Regions from separate parts of the Caballeronia sp. INML2 genome, predicted to be linked through region 1. Evidence: riboswitches for the same ligand, from Rfam matches in the RefSeq annotation. Region 1 holds a riboswitch; the other holds the start of a gene.

What was found. Region 1 has a riboswitch for thiamine pyrophosphate ahead of thiC (phosphomethylpyrimidine synthase ThiC). Riboswitches for the same ligand answer to the same signal wherever they lie in the genome.
Region 2: it holds a riboswitch for thiamine pyrophosphate, as region 1 does, so the genes downstream of both, NCT32_RS12450 (FAD-dependent oxidoreductase) here and thiC (phosphomethylpyrimidine synthase ThiC) in region 1, are expected to answer to the same signal.

What each region holds. Positions count from the first base shown of each region.
Region 1 covers NZ_JALQDH010000013.1:62,240-70,985, reverse strand. The annotation lists gene NCT32_RS04605 (entericidin A/B family lipoprotein) at 190-324, shown strand; gene NCT32_RS04600 (DUF4397 domain-containing protein) at 513-1,295, opposite strand; gene NCT32_RS04595 (hypothetical protein) at 2,074-2,406, shown strand; gene NCT32_RS04590 (YadA-like family protein) at 2,519-4,213, opposite strand; gene NCT32_RS04585 (EamA family transporter) at 5,721-6,662, opposite strand; TPP riboswitch at 6,908-7,052, shown strand; gene thiC (phosphomethylpyrimidine synthase ThiC) at 7,195-8,746, shown strand, end outside.
Region 2 covers NZ_JALQDH010000035.1:25,235-33,980, reverse strand. The annotation lists gene NCT32_RS12465 (glutamate synthase-related protein) at 1-1,919, shown strand, start outside; gene NCT32_RS12460 (glutamate synthase subunit beta) at 1,997-3,463, shown strand; gene NCT32_RS12455 (ABC transporter ATP-binding protein/permease) at 3,529-5,271, opposite strand; TPP riboswitch at 5,502-5,626, shown strand; gene NCT32_RS12450 (FAD-dependent oxidoreductase) at 5,809-6,957, shown strand; gene thiS (sulfur carrier protein ThiS) at 6,974-7,171, shown strand; gene NCT32_RS12440 (thiazole synthase) at 7,195-8,001, shown strand; gene thiE (thiamine phosphate synthase) at 7,998-8,746, shown strand, end outside.

The DNA of each region.
Region 1 (8,746 bases):
CCGACATCGAATGCAGACGCCGCCGACAGGAAAATCGCACGCGTGCCGACAGCCTGAGACCGCGCGCTTTTTTTATGATTGTTCACACAGGTAAGCGGGGGCGACGGGGCGACGACAAGGCGCCCGTCATTCGACACAATGCGCGAACTCAATTCCTGTCACGCATTTCAACTCCAAAGGGGAATAAACATGACTCGACTCATCGCTCTACTGCTGATTGCAGGCACGGCGGCTCTCGCGGGCTGCAACACCGTTTCGGGAGCTGGCCAGGACATCTCGAAGGGCGGTCAGGCCATTTCGAATTCCGCCGAGGAGCACAAGTAAGCGGCGACGTGCGCCGCGTGATCGCGGCGCACGCGCTCAGGGCGTTCCATAGCGTTGAGGTAGTTCCCTGTCTTCCCGCCACGTTCGCGTGGCGGGATTTTTTTTGCGTCGCCCTCGCGCGCGTGACGGGCGAAAAAAAAACCCGGCCGATGCGCGCGGCCGGGCTTCGTCGCTTCAGGCGCGAAACGTCATTGCGTGTCGGGCAATTCCAGCGCCGGCTGTTGCGTGTTGCCGCCCTGCGCGACCAGCACGCGGATCTTTTCCGGCACCAATTGCGAGGCCGCATTTCCGGAAGGCAGCGTGGTCACGAGCCAGTCCGCGTTGTTGACGAGATCGAACGAGGCCGACTTGTATACCGGCGTCTTCGAGCCCGGCAGCGTCGCGATCAACTGATACGTGCCGCCCGAGACATAGATGGAATCCTGCGTCGTCGCGGGCACGGCGTTCTTGTAGGCGACGCCCGCCATCGTCGGGCTGACGCTCGCGATGTTCGTCCCCGGCGCGACGAGATAGACATCGAGATTCGGCGCGTTCGTCGACGCGTTGAAGGCGCGCACGCGTGCGCTGCCCGAAAGCAGGCCCTTGTCGAACGGATCGTCGATCACCGCGATCGACGGCACGAAGCCCGCGTCCGGCAGCGCGATCACCGTGTACTCATGCCCTTTCGCGGCATTCGAGATGCTCGTATCGGTGGCGAGTTGCGTCGTCGTGTTCACGGCCGCGTAGGAGAAGCTGTGCTGGCCCGTGTCGATGTTCGCGAAATTCGTCACCGCCTTGTAGGCGAGATTCGGCTGCAGGATCTTGGCGTTGTCGTAGAAGTCGACGTTCGGGCCGCTCGGAATCGCGTGAATGAAATGGACCTGCGGCTGGGTGACGCCGATTTCCTTGCCCACATCGTCGGAGCTTCCTCCGCAAGCGGAGAGCAAAGCGGCGACGGCGGCGAGCGCGGCAGCGGTGCGGATGAGCTTCATGGTTCCACCTTCCTTTGTTTTGATCGTTCTCTGAGTCCGCGGCGCGATTGCGTGGCGCGTACTGCGCATTCGCGTTCGACGTCGCGACTCTCCCGGGTTGACTTTCCTCGGCCGTCGGTGGCGTTGTCAGCTTCGATGACACCGCCATGACGGGTGAAGGCATTGAGCAATCGACGTGCCCTTGATCGGTGCGTAATCGCTCGGAGAGGCCGCAAAGCCTTGCGAGAGAAGGCTTTGCTTTCGTTAGAGGATTGCTTCGGGAGAGAAGATGCGGAAGGTGGACGAGATGCGCAGACGCGCCATTATTGGCCGAATCTTACAAGCGGCGAAGCGGGGTTCACTCACCGAAATTTTCGGGTACGAGTGCCGTCAAGTCAGATCGGCGGTGCCTCGTGATGGGAGTTTGGGAAAGACGACGGCGCAAACCCACGTTCGCTCTTTCTTCCGTGTCGTGCTCCAGTTCCCAAATAACGACGCGACGCGCGTCGACTTGCGACAAGGACAAGTACAGCTCCGCTCCTGTCACTGCCTATGGCATTCGGACCGGATGTCGACACAAGCCCGACCGCGATCCCGTATCTGCACGCGGAACCGCGCGCAGCGCAACGATGGTCGAAACGTCTCGCCGGCCTGCACAACTCGTCGCTGCCGCGTATCGGCCTTGCATGCGCCGGCCGCACGCTGATACCGGAAGTGGACGCGGGACGAAACATGCCGGTCGAGATTCGACGCGTTCATCTCGTGGCCGCATGCAGTTTGGATCAGCTTGCAGAAACCAGTGAGCGACGCGAAGAAACTGCTACGCCGGCAACGTGCTCATATCGTCGACTGGATCAATGAGATAGAGGATTTCGCCGATACGGCCGCGCTCGTCGCATCGCTGGATTTCGTGGTCTGTGTCGGCACATCCATAGCCCATCTCGCTGGCGCAATGGGCAAGCGCGTATGGTTGCTCGATCGGCATCGAAGCTGCTGGCGCTGGATGCGTGATCATGGAGACACGCCGTGGTATCCGGGCATGCGGATTTTCAACCAGAAAGAACGCGGCGATTGGGATGAAGTGTTGACACGCGCCCTCGCAGAACTGCAACAGGACGCCTGGCGGTTGTAGTTCCTGAATGGCGTTACAAGCGGTGAACCCGGGCATACCTATATCGGTGTGCCCGGGTCCGAGAGTCGTCAAATGGAACTGGCGGAATGCCGCCAGTTCTATCGACGTGCGCTTACCAGCGGTAGCCTGCCTGAGCCTTGACGGCAGTCGAACCGCCATTCGCCGACGAAACACCGACGCCGAGGTTCAAGTTCATCGTCACCTGATAGGCCGCGGCGACGCCGACGGCGGTCGCGCTACCGTAGTTGCCGACTGCCACACCGGCCCACTTCTCGCCCGGGTTGAGCACCGGAATGCTCGGGATGGCCAGGGTCGATGCCGCTGCGCGATCAGCGTAGCGTTCCATGTCGTGCTTCGCGCCTTCGATTGCCTGTTCGGTGTAGGCGTTAGCGCCTGCGACGGCTTGATCGGTGTAGGCGTTGGCCTGCGAGATCTTGTCGTTCAACTGATTGACGTTGACCGCATCCGTGCCTTGCGTGCCGGCCGCGACGTTCGTGATCTGACGTTCGCTGCCTGCCGCGCCGACGGAGACCGTGTTCGCTCGATCCGCGACGGAGTTCGCGCCGAGGGCCACCGAGTTGTCGGCGTTGGCGCTGGCGTTCGCACCCATGGCAGTGGCGTGGACGCCCGCTGCCGTGGCGGTTTCGCCGGCTTCGCCGCTCGCCGCAAAGAGCGAGTCGGAGACTGCAGGCGCGGCAGCGCCGAGGACCATCGGAGCTGCGGCCCGCATGGTCGAGCGGAGCATCGTGCCTTCGACACGGCCATTGCCGTCGCTCTGGAGCGCGAGGATGTCGGCGGTGTTTTGCGCGACGAGCTGGCTCACGGCGTTTAGCTGGTTCATGTTCACGGCGTCGTTGCCGTGAATGCCATCTGCGACGTTTGTTATACGACGGTGGATATTGAGCATGCCACCGCCGACGCTGACAACGTTCTGCTCACCACCGTCTTCACTGGAGGCGCCTATAGCGACAGAGCTGCGGCCCGATGCACTGGCGCCTACTCCGATAGCTGTGCTAGAGCTACCTTCCGCGTGAGCATCACTGCCGATAGCGGTAGCGCCACCGTTCGTGGCGATTGCATAGTCGCCAAAAGCCGACCCTCCTGAGACTGCTGAGGCCGACCGGCCGACGGCCGTCCCCCAAAAGTCTGCTCGTGCCTCCGTGCCTATAGCAACGCTATCGCCCCCCGACATCGCATTCGTTCCGAGCGCAACGCCGTTCCATGCTGCGAAACCTCCAGCGCCGAGTGCCACGCCTCCCTGGTCGGTACGGGCGCCTGTGCCGATAGCAACCGTCCCGTCGAACGCAGAGGAGTTCGATCCGATGGCCACAGCGTCGCCGCCAGCGGAGCTTTTGGCTCCCACCGCAACGCCTGAAGAATCAGCGCTTGAATCAGTGCCCAAGGCAACGCCGTAAGGGTTCGCATGCGCTCCCGTACCAAACACAGCACTGTAAAATTCAGCAGATGTATCAGCACCTACAGCGACGCCCGATGGGCGCGATTGAGCATTATTTCCAATAACGACGGCCGGGCCCTTCGAACCCTCGACAAAGAACGCGTTTGCGTGATTACCGATCACCACGCTGTCCGGAATATTAATGAGCCCTACGTCGCCAATCATTACTCCGCTTGAACCTATGTAACTGTTATCGCCAATAACGTTGAGACCATCGCGCGTGACGGACGATTCCACCCAATTATTAAAACCTATGATCGTGCCAGCCGAGACGTTTGCCGTCGCGAGCACCGCGATGCTGCCGAGGATCGCCACCGTTACCGGCTTGAATCGGAAAGAACAGAACCCCATGATTAAATCCTTTTAATAGTTAATTTGATTTACACTGCGCTGCGTTCGGCTCCCGGCGAAGTGGTCGCCAAATGCAGCATTCTTTTCGCTCACGCGAAAATCACTTTCCAGCCTTGAGTGTTTAAGATCTTCGGGCCATGAACTGAAACCGTGCTGTGTTACAGTGATGCTGCGACGTCAGGGCCTCATCCTGCCGATTGCGCCTAGCTCGCTATTGAAGGCGATCGTCTTGGTGCGACGGTGCTGTCCGAACTCATCTCTTATCGCAGCATAAATTGAATAACGCAAACCTGAGTGAGTTAAATCACTTCATTGCAAAAGACAGTTGTCGGTTTCGATCCCTGTGCGACTGTGCGCTTTTTTATGGCTCTTCATCAGCTGATTCAGATGTCTTATGTGATTAACATTAGTTAGCATTACTATTTGATTGCCGATCCAGCATTATAGAGAGACGATTGAAAGGAGGGCCTCATCTCTTCCTTTTTTACCAATCTGCCTGCCTTTTAGGCATTAGCGCATTTCGTTATAAATGGCGGCTTGCATTAACGGGGGCAACGTGCCATCAGCCTGTTCACGGACCGCCTAATCGCCAAGATCTTTTAGGGGTTTTTTACGACCAAGCGTTCGCCGGGAACGTCCCATGAAACAGTTTCGCGATTTCGTCACTCAATGGCGAGCCGTTCGACAGGTGTATAAGGCAGAGGAGGAACCGATGTATTAGGCCGGGTGCCCAACGAGGGCGAAGCGCATTCTGCGCTTAAACGGCAGTCCGACGCACGAACGCTTGAGCGCGCCTTCCGGATATGCCTTCGACGGCTCGCGTCAAGCTCTAGACTCATCTGTTCGCCATGATGCGTCACCAGTGCGCGAAGGACGGGCCACATACCCATGTAGTGCACCATGAAGCTCGTGGGCGTCTGAAGCTGATTAGGCGTGTTGAGCGTCGTGCAATCGAGTAACTCGTCTTCGGCGGCCATGCCATTGCGCCGCATTACGTGAATGAAAAGATCTTGATCGCCGCCGTTCGAGTAGACGGACGACTTGTCCGCGAATTTGGCGACCACCTGCTGAGCTGCGATCCTCCATCAGCGTTTCGCATCGGATATCGGTCAAAAGCAGGGAGTCTTGCGTCAGCAAGATCGCCCTCGGCGCAGGCACGCAGGGTCCGCAACAACACCTGGTATTTCAGGATCATGCGCATTTGCAACCAGCCGATCGCGCTCGCACCGACGTATTCGTGTGCGTACCCCTGCCGCGCGCAATAGCGGCGATGGTTCTCAAACGACGCGCGAGCGTTAACGTCGGTGAAAAAACGGCTCCGCGACGCGCTCTGGCCGCTGATTCTGTCCGGCGCTCGGCGCGCGGGCAAGTACGAAGACAGATTGTTTCACCCTGATGGTCCGAAGATAGAAGTTCGGGAGCGCCCAAATATCCGCGCCGCGATACGGACACCCAGCCCAGCGATTACGGACTCGCGACGATTACGCGCTCTTCGGCAAGAAGTCTGTCAAGCCAGCCCCCGCCGCCGATAATCGAACCAAAAAGAAAGCCCCACGGAAAGCAAAATAACGACCGTCGCAATCACGGTCCACTGCGTGACGACTTCGCCGAGCAACAACGCGCCCAACATGACCGCGACCACCGGATTCACATAAAGACAACTCGTCGCGACAATCGTGCTCGTATTGCGAATCAGAAAGTTATACGCGACATATGCAGCCATCGATCCGATCACCACGAGATACACGAACGAAAATCCCGCGCCGGCGCTCATGTGCGTCAGACGCTCGCCCGACGCCAGCGCGATCGCCGTCGCGATCAGCCCGCCCAGGCCGATCTGCAAGGCCGTCGACATGAGCAGATCCGACGGCTGCCGCAGACGCGTCGCCAGATGCGCGCCGCCCGCCCAGAAAATCGCGGCGCACAGAATCGCCAGCGTGCCGACAGTCGAACTCGGAGAAGGATCGCCGTGGTTCAGCAGCACGATGCCGATGAGACCGAGCGCCACCGCGAACCATTCGCCTCTCGCGACGCCGCGCCCGCTGAGCGCGGTGAAGATCGTCGCGAAGAGCGGCACGGTGGCTACCATCACCGCCGCCGTGCCGGTGCCCACCGTGCGCATGCCGTAGGCCATCATCCCGCTCGACAAGCCCTCCAGCAAAGTGCCGACGATCGCCGCATTGCGCACTTCCCGCGCGCTCGGCCACACCGCCTTGCGATGCACGGCGATCGCGAAGAGCCCGACCCCGGCGCACAGGTTTCGCAGGCCGCCGAGCATGAGCGGCGGGAACGATTCGAGCGACAGATGAATCCCGAGATACGTCGAGCCCCACACGAGATACACGACGGCCAGCGCGAGCGCGACTTGCCCTTTGAAGGAGCGCGGCGCACGAAACGGAAAGCGGTCGGGGAAACTGAACGGCAGGCGCGGCGGCGGCAGAGCGGACATGCATTACTCCGCGACGGCTGCGCGCCGGATGACTGCGAAAGAGACCGGGACAGACGCTGCGGCAACTACCAGACTGGACGACATGACGGAACGAAGGAAGTGCGGATTGCGCGAGGAGAGACCGCGCAATCCCCGGGAAAACCCCGAGAATTCGCGGCGCTCGACATTATGCAGTAAGCACGGAACGCGATTGCACAACTTTACGAATGGTTGCCAAGACGCCACGCCGCGGTGTAACGTGTCGGCTGCTAACGCGGGGGTCCTGCGTTGCACATCGTGATTTCGATCATCGGCTCATTCGACGAAATCGCTTCGTGTGGCGTGGGTGAGAAATACCCTTTGAACCTGATCTGGATAATGCCAGCGCAGGGAAGCGTTCGGGTTCCATGGTTCGCAGCATCCAGACCACTTCTTCCGGACCCGTACCTTTCCATCTCGTTCCTCCCTGTTTAGCTCCTGAATCAGCCGAGCTCGACGGCGTTCGTCCGCGTCGAGTCCGGATAAAACCGTCCCACACAGGAGAGACAGCCACATGAATGCCAACCCGAAATTCCTGTCCGAGAATGCCGTCGTCGATGCCGCCGCCATCGCGCCGCTGCCGAACTCGCGCAAGGTCTACGTGACCGGCTCGACGCCCGACATCCGCGTGCCGATGCGCGAAATCACGCAATCGGACACCCCCGACGGCTTCGGCGGCGAGAAGAATCCGCCGGTGTACGTGTACGACACGTCCGGCCCGTACACCGACCCGGACGCGAAGATCGACATCCGCTCGGGCTTGCCCGCGCTGCGCCGCGCGTGGATCGAGCGTCGCGGCGACACGGAGGAGCTCGCGGGACTGTCGAGCGAATTCGGCCGCGAGCGCGCCGCCGATCCGAAGACGGCCGAACTGCGCTTCCCCGACCTGCATCGCCATCCGCGTCGCGCGGTGGCCGGAAAGAACGTCTCGCAGATGCACTACGCACGGCAGGGCATCATCACGCCGGAGATGGAGTACATCGCGATCCGCGAGAACCAGCGGCGCGCCGAATATCTCGAAAGCCTGAAGAAGAGCGGCCCGAACGGCGAAAAGCTCGCGGCCATGATGGGCCGCCAGCACCCCGGCCAGGCGTTCGGCGCGGCGGCGTTCGGCAAGGACGGGCTCCAGGCAATCACACCCGAATTCGTGCGCGAGGAAGTGGCGCGCGGCCGCGCGATCATCCCGGCGAACATCAATCACCCGGAAAGCGAGCCGATGATCATCGGACGCAACTTCCTCGTGAAGATCAACGCGAACATCGGCAATTCGGCGGTGACCTCCTCCATCGGCGAGGAAGTCGACAAGATGACGTGGGCGATCCGCTGGGGCGGCGACACGGTCATGGATCTCTCGACGGGCAAGCACATTCATGAAACGCGCGAGTGGATCATCCGCAATTCGCCGGTGCCGATCGGCACCGTGCCGATCTATCAGGCGCTCGAAAAGGTCAACGGCAAGGCCGAGGACCTGACGTGGGAAATCTTCCGCGACACGCTGATCGAGCAGGCGGAGCAAGGCGTCGATTACTTCACGATTCATGCGGGCGTGCGCCTGCAATACGTGCCGCTGACGGCCAACCGCATGACGGGCATCGTGTCGCGCGGCGGCTCGATCATGGCGAAGTGGTGCCTCGCGCATCACAAGGAAAGTTTCATCTACGAGCACTTCGAAGACATCTGCGAAATCATGAAGCAATACGATGTCTCGTTCTCGCTCGGCGACGGCCTGCGCCCCGGCTCGATCTACGACGCCAACGACGAAGCGCAGCTCGGCGAGCTCAAGACCCTCGGCGAACTGACGCAGGTCGCCTGGAAGCACGACGTGCAGGTGATGATCGAAGGCCCCGGCCATGTGCCGATGCAGCTCATCAAGGAGAACATGGACCTGCAACTGGAATGGTGCGACGAGGCGCCCTTCTACACGCTCGGGCCGCTGACCACGGACATCGCGCCGGGATACGACCACATCACGTCGGGCATCGGCGCGGCGATGATCGGCTGGTTCGGCACGGCGATGCTCTGCTACGTCACGCCGAAGGAACACCTCGGCCTGCCGAACAAGGACG
Region 2 (8,746 bases), on a different contig from region 1:
AAGGCGGCGAGGACGAAACGCGTTATCGCAACGAACTGCGCGGCATTCCGATCAAGAACGGCGACACGCTGCAATCGATCATCGGCAAGGAAGTCATCACCGACATCCCGCTGAAGGACGGCGATTCGCTGCGCTCGAAGATCAAGCAGGTCGCGTCGGGCCGGTTTGGCGTGACGGCGGAATATCTGTCGTCGGCGGACCAGATCCAGATCAAGATGGCGCAGGGCGCGAAGCCGGGCGAAGGCGGTCAGCTTCCGGGCCACAAGGTGTCCGATTACATCGGCAAGCTGCGCTATTCGGTGCCGGGCGTCGGCCTGATTTCGCCGCCGCCGCACCACGACATCTATTCGATCGAAGACCTCGCGCAACTGATTCACGATCTGAAGAACGTGAACTCGTCGTCGAGCATTTCGGTGAAACTCGTGTCGGAGGTCGGTGTCGGCACGGTTGCCGCCGGTGTGGCGAAAGCGAAGGCGGATCACGTCGTGATCGCGGGTCACGACGGCGGCACGGGCGCATCGCCGTTGTCGTCGCTGAAGCACGCGGGCACGCCGTGGGAACTCGGCCTCGCCGAAACGCAGCAGACGCTCGTGCTGAACCGGCTGCGCGGACGCATCCGCGTGCAGGCCGACGGCCAGATGAAGACCGGCCGCGACGTCGTGATCGGCGCGCTGCTCGGCGCGGACGAGTTCGGCTTCGCGACGGCGCCGCTCGTCGTCGAAGGCTGCATCATGATGCGCAAGTGCCATCTGAACACGTGCCCCGTCGGCGTCGCGACGCAGGATCCGGTGCTGCGCGCAAAGTTCTCAGGGCAGCCGGAGCACGTCGTCAACTTCTTCTTCTTCGTTGCGGAAGAAGTGCGCGAGATCATGGCGCAGTTCGGTATCCGCAAGTTCGACGACCTGATCGGCCGCGTCGATCTGCTCGATATGAAGAAGGGCATCGAACACTGGAAGGCGAAGGGTCTCGACTTCTCGCGCATCTTCTATCAGGTGCCGGTCGGTGAGGACGTCGCGCGCAAGCATGTCGACGTGCAGGATCATGGGCTCGACAAGGCGCTCGATCACGTGCTGATCGAGAAATCGAAGGCGGCGATCGAGAAGGGCGAGCATGTCTCGTTCATCCAGCCGGTGCGCAACGTGAACCGCACGGTCGGCGCGATGCTGTCCGGTCTCATCGCGAAGAAGCACGGTCACGACGGCCTGCCCGACGACTCGATCCACATCCAGTTGAAGGGCACGGCCGGCCAGAGCTTCGGCGCATTCCTTGCGAAGGGCGTCACGCTGGATCTCGTCGGCGACGGCAACGACTATGTCGGCAAGGGCCTGTCGGGCGGGCGCATCATCATTCGCCCGACCAACGACTTCCGCGGCAAGTCCGAGGAAAACATCATCTGCGGCAACACGGTGATGTACGGCGCGATCGAAGGCGAATCGTATTTCCGCGGCGTGGCGGGCGAGCGCTTCTGCGTGCGCAACTCGGGCGCGACGGCGGTCGTCGAAGGCACGGGCGATCACGGCTGCGAATACATGACGGGCGGCACGGTGGTCGTGCTCGGCGAGACGGGCCGCAACTTCGCGGCGGGCATGTCGGGCGGCATCGCATTCGTGTACGACCCGGACGGCATGTTCGCGGGCAAGTGCAACAAGTCGATGGTCGCGCTCGATCCCGTGCTGCAGCAGGCCGAACAGGAGCGCACGGTGGATCGCGCGCTGTGGCACGGCGGCAAGACGGACGAAGCGCTGCTCAAGGGCCTGATCGAGCGTCACTTCCAGTTCACCGGCTCGCCGCGTGCGAAGTCGCTGCTCGAGAACTGGGATTCGGCTCGCCGCCAGTTCGTCAAGGTGTTCCCGACCGAGTACAAGCGCGCGCTCACCGAGCTCGGCGCGAAAAAGTCGAAAGACGCCATCGCGGCTTGAAGCGGTTTTATATATAGAAGGCCTTCCCGATGCGAGCGCGTCGGGAAGCAGGTCCCTCACTGTACACAGAGAAAGAAATGGGCAAGGCAACCGGTTTTCTCGAATTCGAACGCCGCCACGAGGCATACGAAGCACCGCTGACCCGCGTCAAGCATTACAAGGAATTCGTCGCCGCACTGACGGATGAGGACGCCAAGATTCAAGGCGCGCGCTGCATGGATTGCGGCATCCCGTTCTGCAACAACGGCTGTCCGGTCAACAACATCATTCCGGATTTCAACGATCTCGTGTTCCAGCAGGACTGGAAGAGCGCGATCAACGTGCTGCACTCGACCAACAACTTCCCGGAGTTCACGGGCCGCATTTGTCCGGCGCCGTGCGAAGCGGCTTGCACGCTCGGCATCAATGACGATCCGGTCGGCATCAAGTCGATCGAGCACGCGATCATCGACAAGGCATTCGCCGAGGGCTGGGTCGTGCCGCAGCCGCCGAAGCACAAGACGGGCAAGAAGGTCGCGGTCGTCGGTTCGGGCCCCGCGGGCCTCGCGGCCGCGCAACAGCTCGGGCGCGCGGGGCACGAAGTGGTCGTGTTCGAGAAGAACGATCGCATCGGCGGTCTGTTGCGTTACGGCATCCCCGACTTCAAGCTGGAGAAGTGGCTGATCGACCGCCGCATGCGTCAGATGGAGGCGGAGGGCGTGTCGTTCCGCACGAACGTGTTCATCGGTCGTGATCCGTTGCCGGCGTACATCGGCAACACGGCGAAGGAAACGATCACGCCGGACGAGCTGAAGGAACAGTTCGACGCGGTCGTGATCGCGGGCGGCTCGGAAACGCCGCGCGATTTGCCGGTGCCGGGTCGCGAGCTGGAAGGCATCTACTATGCGATGGAATTCCTGCCGCAGCAGAACAAGGTCAACGCCGGCGACAAGCTGACGGATCAACTGCTGGCGAAGGGCAAGCATGTCGTCGTGATCGGCGGCGGCGATACGGGTTCCGACTGTGTGGGCACGTCGAATCGTCACGGCGCAAAGAGCGTGGCGCAGTTCGAACTGCTCGCGCAGCCGCCCGAGGAAGAGAACAAGCCGCTCGTCTGGCCGTATTGGCCGATCAAGCTGCGCACGTCGTCGTCGCATGAGGAAGGTTGCGATCGCGACTGGTCCGTGGCGACGAAGCGCTTCGAAGGCAAGAACGGCAAGGTCGAGAAGCTGATCGCGGTGCGCGTCGAGTGGAAGGGCGGCAAGATGCAGGAAGTGCCGAATTCCGAATTCGAACTGAAGGCCGATCTCGTGCTGCTCGCGATGGGCTTTACGCAGCCGGTTTCGCCGGTGCTGGAGGCGTTCGGCGTCGAGAAGGATGCGCGCGGGAATGTGCGTGCCGCAACCGAAGGCGACAAGGCGTATTACACATCGGCGGACAAGGTGTTCACGGCGGGTGACATGCGCCGTGGTCAGTCACTGGTCGTCTGGGCGATTCGCGAAGGACGTCAGTGCGCGCGATCGGTCGATGCGTATCTGATGGGGTCGAGCGAGTTGCCGCGATAAGGCGCCGGGCATCGATGCGAAGGCCACGCGGTTGCGTGGCCTTTTTGTTTTGGCTGCGGCGCGGATCAAACCTCCGCCATCGCCCGCTCGATCTCGATCTTGTAGTCATGGAACATCGCCACCGACTCGCGATGCGCCACGCTCAGAATCGCCGCCTTCGGCAGCCGCTCGACGAGCGTGTTGTAGATATGCAGTTCGTTCTCGGCGTCGAGCGCGCTGGTCGCTTCATCGAGGAACACGAAGTCGGGCTTGTGGAGCAGTACGCGCGCCGCGGCGAGACGCTGCTGCTCGCCCGGCGACAGGCTCCGCGCCCAGTGCGCGCTTTCGTCCAGCCGATCCGCATAAGCTTCGAGATTGCACATGCGCAGCACTTCGCGCGATTCGTCGTCGCTGAAGGTGCCGCCGGGCGACGGATACGAAAGCGCCGCACGCAGCGTCCCGATCGGCAGATAGCTCATCTGCGGGATGAACATCATCTTTGCGTCGACGGGCGCGTCGATCGTGCCGTCGCCGAACGGCCACAAGCCCGCCAGCGCGCGCATCAACGTGCTCTTGCCCGATCCCGACGGCCCGACGACGAGCCAGCGCGAGCCCGGCTCGATCGACACGTTCGCCACGCGCGAGAGCGGCGTACCGTTGGGAAGCGCGAGCATGAGGCCGTTCGTCGTGAGCGACGGCGTGCTCGTGTAGTGCAGGTTGATGCCCCCGTGCTCCGTCGCCGGCGACGTTTCCTCGCGGATATGCGTCGAGCGCATCACGCGCTTGAATTCGCGCAGACGGTTGACGGTGGCGCGCCATTCGACCAACGTCGAATAACTGTTGATGAACCATGAAAACGAATCGCTGACCGTGCCGAACGCTGATGAAATCTGCATCAGCACGCCGAACGAAAACGCGCCCGCGAAGTAGCGCGGCGCGGCGACCATGATCGGAAAGATGATCGCGATCTGTCCGTAGAAGCTCAACACGAAAGTCATGCGCTTCGTGTACTTCATGATGAGCCACCAGTTGTCGCGGATGCGCTGGAAGATGGTCTTTGCGTTGGCGGTTTCGGTGGAGATGCCATCGTAGAACGCGATCTGCTCGGCGTTTTCGCGCACGCGAATCAGCCCGAAGCGAAAATCCGCTTCGACTTTCTGCTGCTGATAGTTGATCGACACGAGCGGATGCCCGACCTTCTGGATGATCAGCGAACCGAGAATCGCGTAGAGCGCGGCGGCCCACACCATGTAGCCGGGAATCGTGACCGGTGTGGCGCCGAGCGAGAAGGTGAGCGCGCCCGCGATGGTCCAGAGAATCGTGATGAAGGTAACGAGTGTGACGAGCGTCGAAAGCAGGTCGAGGGACAGCGAAAGCGTGGTGGTGGCGAAGGACTGCAGGTCGTCGGAAATACGCTGGTCGGGGTTGTCGGCGAGGCGATCGCGCTCGATGCGATAGAACGCCTTGTCGCCGAGCCATTGCTCCAGAAACCTGTTGGTGAGCCACTGCCGCCAGCGAAACGCGAGCATCTGCCGCAGATAACGCCCGTACACCGCGAGCAGGATGTACGCGAACGCGAGGCCCGTGAAGATCAGCAGCAGATGAGGAAAGTCCCTGACGTTCTTGTTCTGCAGCGCGTTATAGAAGTCGGCGTTCCAGCTATTGAGCCGGACATTGATCCACACGACCGTCATGTTGATCGCGATGATCGCGACGAGCAGACCCCACGCGACACCGCGCTCCTCGGAAATCCAGTACGGCTTGATGAGGCTCCACGCCGAGACTTCGTCGGCCTTCTGCTGTGTGCTTTCGGTACGAATGTTGGTCATGAGCTTCCTGCTGATGCGCCCCGGGGCGCCCGATTGTTACGTCCGCGGCCAGGTCGCGCGCGCTTTTTCCGGCCCCGCGAATTGTTCCGGGATTGTCTTAACGTCCGCTTAATTTCGCGCGATCGTGCGGCGAACCGTGTTCGCGGCATTGTGCCAGAGTGCCGGCGCGGGCGATAAAAGGCGGGCAATCCCGGTTTGCAGCGCCTTCGCCTTTCATGTTTTAATGATCCTCGACGAAACAGGGGTGCTTCGCGCGCATCGGCGGCCGGAACGGTCGGCAGCGCGGCGAGGCTGAGAGAGACCCTTTGCACCCGATCCGGGTAATACCGGCGAGGGAAGTTTCCGGAGAACGCGCGAGTCACGCGCCATTCCTCCAGTCTCTTCCAGTATTTTCTTTCCGCCCGGCACGTTTCATCCATGCCGAGCCGGTCTCTCCGCTGATTTCGTCCTTGTGATGCGGCGCCGCGCCCGCACGGTCGAGATCGCGTACTTCGTCTCCTCGTACAGTGCAGCGTCGCGCCCTTTGGAGACAGCGAATTGAACAGGATCGAACAGGGCGCACCGCGCCGGGAGGATTTCGCCGTCGTCGGCGGCGGGCTCGTCGGGCGGCTCATCGCCTGGCAACTCGCTGGCGCGGGCCATGACGTCGCGCTCTACGAACGCGGCGACGCAGCGGGCACGCAGTCGGCTGCGTGGGTCGCCGCCGCGATGCTAGCGCCGCTCGCCGAGGCGGCGAGCGCGGAGCCGCTCGTCGTCGGGCTCGGGGCGGCGTCGCTCGAACGCTGGCCGCGTCTCATCGCGCAATTGCCCGAGCCGGTCTTCTTTCAGCGCAACGGAACGCTCGTCGTCTGGCACGGCGCGGATCGCGCGGAGGCGCCGCTGTTCGAGCGCCGCTTGCGCGCCAATTCGCCCGCCGACTTGCTCGATGGCGGGTTCGTCAAGCTCGCGGGCGCGCAGGTCGCGCAAGCCGAACCGGCACTGGGAACGCGCTTCGCGCAGGGCTGGCTGCTGCCGAACGAGGGTCAGCTGGATAACCGGCAGGCCTTGAGCGCGCTCGCGGCCGGCCTCACGGCGCGCGGCGTGCGCACATACTGGAACACGCCGGTCGACGCCATGCCCGACGCCCGCTGGATCATCGATTGCCGCGGCTTGGGCGCAAAACCCGCGTGGCCCGCACTGCGCGGCATCCGGGGCGAAGTCGCGCGCGTGCATGCGCCGGGCATTGGGCTTTCGCGGCCCGTGCGGTTGCTGCATCCGCGCTATCCGCTCTATATCGCGCCCAAGGAGAACGATCTGTACGTGATCGGCGCGACGGAAGTGGAAGGAGAAGACATGTCGCCCGTAAGCGTGCGCTCGGCGCTGGAACTGCTGAGCGCCGCTTTCGCCGTGCATCCGGGCTTCGGCGAGGCGCGCATCCTTGAACTGAATTCGCATTGCCGGCCGACCTTGCCGGATCATCGGCCGGCCATCGTCTGGGACGGGGCGCGGACCGTGCGCGTGAACGGCCTGTACCGCCACGGCTTCATGATCGCGCCCGAAGTCGCGGATGTGGCGAGCTGTCTAGCGGAGGCGCTCGTTTCTGGCGACGTCGCCGATGCCGGGACCTTCGCCGATTTCCGCGGCGCCGCGCGCTGGCCCGAGCTGCTGCACGGCGCGTTCTCGGTCGCGCCCGCGCTGTCGCATTGAGCAAGAGACCAAAGCCATGAACATCCATATCAATCAGCGCGTCTTCGATTTGCCCGACGACGTCACCGTCACTCAAGCGCTCGCCGCATTCGGCGCGAAGCCGCCATTCGCAGTCGCCTTGAACGGCCAGTTCGTGGCGCGCGGCGAGCACGCCACGAAAACGCTCGCCGCCGGCGACAAGCTCGATGTCGTGTCGCCCGTCGCGGGCGGCTGAACTCCGAACCGAAGGATCGAATCATGACCATCTCCACCGCCGACGTTCTCACGCTCTACGGCGAGACCTTTCCGAGCCGCGTGCTGCTCGGCACCTCGCGTTATCCGTCGCTGCAATCGCTTTCCGACTCCATCGACGCCGCTCGGCCAGGCATGGTCACGGTCGCGTTGCGCCGCCAGTCGGAAACGGGCGAAGCCGGCTTTTTCGATGTTTTGAAGCGCCACGGCGTCGCACTGCTTCCCAACACGGCCGGCTGCCAGAGCGTCGACGAGGTGCTCACGACCGCCCGCATGGCGCGCGAAGTCTTCGAGACGCCCTGGATCAAGCTGGAGCTGATCGGCGACGATTACACGCTGCAGCCCGATCCGATCGGCCTCGTCGAAGCGGCGGCGAAGCTGATTCGAGAGGGCTTCAAGGTGCTGCCGTATTGCACGGAGGACCTGGTGATCGGCCGGCGTCTGCTCGATGCGGGCTGCGAGGCGCTGATGCCGTGGGGCGCGCCGATCGGCACCGGTAAAGGCGTCACCAATCCGTACGGGCTGCGCACGCTGCGCGAGCGGCTGCCGGATGTGCCGCTGATCGTCGATGCCGGTCTCGGTGTGCCGTCGCACGCCTGCCAGGTGATGGAATGGGGCTTCGACGGCGTGCTGCTCAATACGGCGGTATCGCAGGCGACTTTCCCGCCGCAGATGGCGCGAGCCTTCGCGCTCGGCGTCGAAGCGGGACGCACGGCATTCCTCGCCGGGCCGATGGCCGAGCGCGACAGCGCGCAGGCGAGCACGCCGGTCGTCGGCATGCCGTTCTGGCATCAGGACGGAGGCGCGGCATGAGCTTGCTGAATCACGAAGTTTTCTGGCCGCCCGCCGACGAGTTGATCGAAGTCGCCGAGCGGATTCGCGCGCGTCTCGGCGAATGGCCCGCGGCTGAAACGCGCTGGCGCATTTGCCTGACCGCGCCGGAATCGCCGAAGGCCGGCGATCTGATCGTTATCGAGGCGCACGACGCGGACGCCGCCCGGCTCGCACAAAGCGGCGCGGCCGTGCTCGATGCACGCGAAGGGCGGGTCACGCTGTATCGCGGCGACGAACGCTTCGCGCTGGAAGGCGAATGGGCCGACGATTGGCTGGCCGCTCTGGCCGCTTTCCTCGATTGCAACTTCGAACCGCACGATGCGCTCACGCTCGCGCTCGCCTGGCGCGCGGGCGACGAGAACAAGGCCGACGCCTGGCCCGTCGATTTCGCGACGTTCCCGCGTGTCGCCGATCTGCCGGCGGCGCCCGAAGGCGGCTTTCCGGCTTGTCCTGATCGGCTCGGCCTGTATCCGGTGCTGCCGAGCGCGGACTGGGTCGAACGCGTGCTGGAGTTCGGCGTGCGGACCGCGCAATTGCGCCGCAAATCGACCAATACCGACGACTTGCGGCGCGAAATCGCACGCTCGGTCGAGGCAGGGCGCCGGCATGATGCGCAACTTTTCATCAACGATCACTGGCGCGAAGCGATCGCCGCGGGCGCGTACGGTGTGCATCTCGGCCAGGAAGACGTGCAGACGGCCGATCTGGGCGCGATCGCAAAGGC